Regions from separate parts of the Prevotella sp. CAG:255 genome, predicted to be linked through region 1. Evidence: riboswitches for the same ligand, from Rfam matches in the RefSeq annotation. Region 1 holds a riboswitch; the other holds the start of a gene.
The links. Region 1 has a riboswitch for cobalamin ahead of QVO66_RS11235 (TonB-dependent receptor plug domain-containing protein). Riboswitches for the same ligand answer to the same signal wherever they lie in the genome.
Positions count from the first base shown of each region.

Region 2: it holds a riboswitch for cobalamin, as region 1 does, so the genes downstream of both, QVO66_RS01170 (TonB-dependent receptor plug domain-containing protein) here and QVO66_RS11235 (TonB-dependent receptor plug domain-containing protein) in region 1, are expected to answer to the same signal.

Region 1 covers NZ_HF986840.1:101,192-104,376, reverse strand. The annotation lists gene QVO66_RS11245 (nitrilase-related carbon-nitrogen hydrolase) at 1-456, shown strand, start outside; gene QVO66_RS11240 (hypothetical protein) at 486-1,292, shown strand; cobalamin riboswitch at 1,479-1,663, shown strand; gene QVO66_RS11235 (TonB-dependent receptor plug domain-containing protein) at 1,704-3,185, shown strand, end outside.
Region 2 covers NZ_HF986766.1:50,797-53,981, forward strand. The annotation lists gene QVO66_RS01170 (TonB-dependent receptor plug domain-containing protein) at 1-1,505, opposite strand, end outside; cobalamin riboswitch at 1,554-1,742, opposite strand; gene QVO66_RS01175 (LuxR C-terminal-related transcriptional regulator) at 2,331-3,185, shown strand, end outside.

The sequences.
Region 1 (3,185 bases):
GAATATTATTACTACGACAAGCACCATTTGTTTAAATACGGAGGAGAAGACGTATACTATACAGCAGGCGACAAAAGAGTAATTGCGAAATATAAAAATTTCCGTTTTTTATTACAGACCTGTTATGATTTAAGATTCCCTGCATGGATGAGATATAAAGAAGACTATGACGCTATAATTTTTGTGGCCAACTGGCCTCAAAACAGGCAGGACGCATGGAACATCCTATTAAGAGCAAGGGCCATTGAAAATCAATGTTATGTAATTGGATGTAACCGCACAGGGGAAGATGATAGATGTCAATATAACGGAAATAGTGCCATCATTGACCCCAAAGGCGCTTTACTAGCCAAGTCTGACGAAAAAGAACAGGCAATCACTGCTGAAATTGATTTAGACAAACTGAATCATTATCGTTCAAAGTTTCCTATACTGACAGATAGAGATATATTTTAAAAATAAAAAGAAATTAATTAAAAAGAAATATGAAAGATATTGATAAGAAGTCACTTACATTAAAAACCATCAACAAAAGTAACGTTTGGGATATTCAGGAGAATGATGTTTTCAGAATGTTGGAAGTTGCAGAAAAAGACTCCGATATAAGAGAAAACATCAAGCACTACATTGATATCATCAAAAGCGCATTTGAAGTTGAAGAAATAAAGATAGATCGCCCTGAAATAATCAAGAAGTATGAAGCCCGCGGTTTCCAGATTGGCACAATGCCTGTAGATGAAAGCCAGAAGGTCAAAATAGGAATAAAAAAACGTCCTATATTAAGGGTAACAGACCTAACATACGAGAACATCCGACATATTTCTGCAACAAAACTGCTTGAAGTTATCGATCGTAATTTTGGCGGAGGTTGGGATTCTTTGTCACAAAGCATTCAGGATATCATACAGAGCGGATTTGACATAAGTACAACAACTTTACCCAAAGACAGATTACATAAAGTTGGCGGAATGTACGAAAAGAAAGTTGCTGACGGATTTGAAGTATTGGAAATTTCAAAAGGTGCATGGATTGAAGCTATTTTTGCAAAACTTAAGCCCGAAACAGAAAAGCCCCGTCTTAAATTTGGAACAGACGACTCTCGCAAATACGATTCTGACGAAGATGACGACGAGGATCTGCCAGAGATTGATGAAAAGTATGACAATGACGATGATGATGACGCATTCGACGAAGATAAGCTGACAGAAGAAAGCTACAGAACAACAATCGAGGAAAATCCTGAAGACCTCGATCTTACAGCAGAAGATGTCGCAGATGATGACGAATACTAAAACACAAGCATACATTTAGCATCACAATTGTAAATATCATATAATAGCCATACCGTGCTTATCGCTGGTATGGCTATTTTTCGTACCACATCAATTTACCAAACATATATACGCACTTTCTATTAAAAGGAATGTATCATATCATCTTTTTAACTGTTTTATTATTAAAATTATAATTATTATCATTACCTTTGCACAATCAATCGGTTCATCATACGATGATTAAAAGGGAACAAGGTGAAAATCCCTGACAGTCCCGCTGCTGTAATTTGTCGTTTATGAAGCAAACAAAATAGCCACTGTGTATTATAGGGAAGGCGTTTGCTTTTATGACAATAAGTCAGAAGACCTGCCATTGAAACAGTTTATCCCACCAGCTTCGAGGAAAGCTGTTGATAAAACATTTTACACATGAAAAAAATAACGGCATTAGTTCTGGTATGCTCAGTTCCTTTTTGTGCTCAAGCGCAATCTGAAAAAAATGATACAATTGATAACACATATCAGTTGCAGGATGTTGTGGTCACAGAAAATAAAAAAAAGCACGAAGTTACCAGTACATCGCCATTATATGTAATCAACAACAAAAACCTTAATACTGCAGGCATCACTGATATAGCTGATGCCCTTAACCGTATGCCCGGAATAACCATACGTGATTATGGTGGTGCCGGAGGTATGAAAACCGTTTCTGTCAGAAGTTTCGGCACTCAGCATACAGGCGTTAGCTATGACGGAATCATGCTTAGCGACTGTCAGAGCGGACAAATCGACCTGTCGCGCTATTCCTTAGAAAACATCGACAACATATCGCTTGTCATCGGCGATAATGACGACATTTTTATACCCGCAAAAAATGCCAGTTTACCGGCATCAATTAACATAAGGACAATAAAGTCTCCTACAGAAGACACAGCTCCTCATCTGACCACTCAGCTGAAAGTTGGTTCATTCGGATATATTAGTCCATTTATAAGATACGAGCAGAATTTTTCAAACAAATTTTCTTTCTCGGCAATTGGAGAATTCGTCTATGCAGAAAACGATTATCCTTTCACGCTACGCAATATTTCAGTCGTTACAAAAGAGCGCCGCACAAACAGTCGTATGAAATCAGGGCATGGTGAGACTAATTTTATCTGGAACATTAATACCCGCAATGAATTAAGCGGCAAAATATATTATTATGATAACGACAGACAACTGCCCGGACAAGTCAGATATTACACAAATATAAGCAATGAAGAGCTCAGAGACCAGAACTTCTTTGCCCAAATCGGCTACCGCACATTTAACAGTAGCAATCTATCTTTAAAAGTTAATGCAAAATATAACTGGGCAGCCTCAAAATATAAAGACGGTTCATATAGCGACGGCATAAAAGATGCTGATTATTGGCAAAGAGAAGCTTATACATCTGCAAGTCTCCTGTACACTCCATTTAAAGACTGGGCGTTCTGCTATTCTGCCGACTACAGCTATAACAACATGAACAGCAGCCTTTCAACAGATACACACCCATTTAGGCATACCGTTCTTCAGGCAGCTACAGCTAAATATAAATCAGCAAGACTGTCTATCATCGGAAAGTTGCTGCTTTCACTATATTACAATGGTGCAGAATATGGAGAATCTGCACGCGACATGAGCAAACTCTCACCATCTCTGTCACTCTCATATAAAGTTTTAAAAAATAATGACTTTTATATTAGAGCATCATATAAAAATATATTCAGGGCACCAACATTCAATGAGTCATATTTCTATCATTACGGCAGCACAAACCTGCTTCCAGAAAGCACTGACCAATATAATATAGGATTCACATTATTACAAGATGTCACAAAAAAGACAAATATCAAAATAACATTAGACGGATATCTCAACCATGTT
Region 2 (3,185 bases), on a different contig from region 1:
ATCTTGTCGCGGACGAAGTTGCGGTAAGCATCGGCATGAAGGCTCCATTCGGTCAGAAAGCCGCGGCTGCGGCGACTGTCGTAGGCAAAACCGATGTTGTATTGGGTGGTGTATTCGGGCCGCAGCTGCGAGTTGCCCATGTCGGCATAGTAAAGGTCGTTGAACGTCGGCATGCGGAAACTGCGCTTAGCAAAGGCGCGGAGCGTAAAATCGGAGCTGCCGAAGGGCGCCCACGACAGGAAGAAGGCGGGAGTAAGCACGGTCTTGTCGCCTGCCGACTTGGCCAGACGGGTGCGGTCGTGAACGTAGTTGAGCACAAGGCTGCCCTGCATCTTGACGCGGCCGAGGGTAATGGCGGTGGCAGCCGAGAGGAAATGGTGCCAGCGGGTGGGATAAACGAAGCCGTACATGTCGGCATCCATCGTGTTCCACTGCACGTCGTAGGCAGCCGAAACGTCCCAGAAGTTGGTGATGTTATATAGGTGTGACGAAGATAGATACAGCTCCTTCTGCCGGTAAACGTTGTCGATCATCATCACGGTGGTGTCCTTGTTGACGTATTTGGTGAGATAATAGGCATACTTGGCCATGAGGCGGGTGTGATAACGGCTGCCGAAATCTTTCTGTATTGAGCCTTGCACAAACGAGTTGTTGTCCCAGATGCGCTCGCCGCGGCGCCACACATTGTTGACAATGGCCCCCGGCACGCCTCGCTCCGACGTGTAGTTGTATGCCTTGAGCATCCACTCGCCGCCGCTGATGGTGCCGAAGAGCGCGCCCTCCATGCGCGTGGCGCGCACGTCGCCGTTCTGTCTCACGGCGGTGGTGTCGTACATTATCTCGTCGGTCATGACGGCCTTGCGGCGGTAGCGGAACTTATACTTGCCGCTGCTGCTGAGCCACTCGCCGCTGAACGACGCCGACACCTTGTCGGAAAGGCGCAGCTCTATGAGCAGGGCGGGATTGACAAGGTCGAACGAACCTGTCTTCAGCGTGGCTTTGAGATGATAACTGGTGCTGTCGGCAAACACGGGGCGGCGCGTCCACATGTATATGGAGCCGGCCGAGTTGAAGTCTTTTGCCGACTGGAAAATCTGGCTCTTCTGTCCGTTGTAGAGCGATATGGCCTGCATGTTGTCGAGCGAGAACATGCCGAGGTCCACCTGTCCGTTCTGCGCGTTAGACAGCTGTATGCCGTCGTAGAACACTCCCACGTGGTTGGTGCCCATGCTTCGTATGTTGACGGTCTTGATGCCGCCCACTCCGCCGTAGTCTTTCAGCTGCACGCCGGCAAAGAACCTGAGCGCGTCGGCCACACTCAGGCTGTTGAGCCGCTGCAGTTCTTCGCCCTTAAGCTGCTGCGACGGAATGACACTGCGCTGGCTGTTGCCCAGCACTACCACTTCGTTAAGTCTCTGCACACTGTCGAGACGGCTCACATGCTTTTGCGCATAGCCCGTAAAGACAGCCATGCACAAGAACATAATGGCTAATCTTTGTTTCATAAAAAATTAAGAATGCTCTCCTGAAGCCTAATCCACGAGGCTGCGGAAGGTTATTAAAACAGCAAGGCAGGTCTTCTGACTTACCGCCCGGATGCGAACGCCTTCCCGAAAAAATGTCAGTGGCTTCATTGTTCGCACCCCGATATAAGGGCGGATTACAGCAGCGGGTCTGTCCGGGATTCTCACCCGGTTCCCTTTTAATCGCCATACGGCGAACCGTTGCGTGGGCAAAGTTAAGTGTTTTTATATTAACGGCACCATGTTTTTACATAAATGTTTTAAATTTAACATATCGGCAGGTAAACAGCGAGTTGACAGACATGACGGCAAAGAACATCGGCACAAGGCACAAGAACCACTGCCGGAACATGGACCAAGACACATGGACAGAAAGGCTGAAAGCAACAGAACTAAAGGTCTGCTGACGCCAAAGAAAAGGCATGGCGAAAGCAGCATGAATGTAAAAAGCCACGTTTTGCGATGTAAAAGGTATCCTTTTAGGCTGCAAAAGATGGTCTTTCAGGAGCCCAAAGACCACCTTTTGCAACACACTGAATATCAACACATTACAAAGGCGCATAAAAGACGGTCTGTCTTTCCGCAAAACCAACCCGCACACTAACCTTAGACGGATTGCCCGGACAGTGTTTATCTGTGATGCATTCCTCCCCCGGAAACATCTATGCGACAAAGACTGACACAGGCGTGTGTAACGGCGAACGAAAACAACAAAGTTTTTTGATTTGGATTTGCCTTAAAATCCTTATCTTTGCATGACAACAAACATGAAATAAGCTATTTATGCATAAAAAGGCAATATATATAATGATGCTGGTTGCGGTGCTGCTTGCGTCATGCAGTTCACCCGGAAGGAAGGCGCTGGAGCTAAGCGACAATATGCTGAAGACAGCACCGGAGAGGGCATTGGCCATACTGGACTCTATAGAAAATGCCGGCGGACTGAACAGGGAAGAGCAGCTGCACCTGGTATGGAACCGGGCTATGGCCCATCAGATAATGGGGATGTCTCTGGCTGAGGACGAACAGCTGCCGGAGGCCATCATGCACTATCGTGAAGAGGCCGACAAGCAAACAGACAGCTATCTTCTGGAGGCATCGTACCTGAACTGGAAAGGCAAGAGGGCTGACGCCATAAACGTCCTAAACAAAGGGATTGGCAAGATTAAGGATGCAACAAAACGGGTTAAGCTGATGGCCGAACAGGCAAGGCTGCTTGAGCTTCAGCGGGAATACTGCAAGGCTGCCGAGGTGATGAAAAGGGCGCTGGAACTTAATCCGACGAAACGTGACAAAGCAATATTGAACTATAAGATAGGACTGAACCTTTCGTTAGCGGGAGACCCTCGGTCGGAACACTTTTACAGCCAAAGCGTAAGGATGGCCACTGAGAACGGCGACACGGCCATGGCGTGTGAGTTTCTGCGCAACTATGCCGACTATCTGGCAAACAACGGAAAGTATCGCCAATCTAACAACGTTTACCGCGAGATAAGCCGAATGATGCCGCAGATGGCAGGTCTGTCGGCCATTCAGATGGCCATGGCAGGAAACTATATCAATCTGCACATGCCCGACTCTGCGCGCATCTGCAACGAAAAGGCCATAGAGAGCGAAGCGAGACTTGAGGCAAAAGGCTTTGACGACATTTCGCGCAGAATG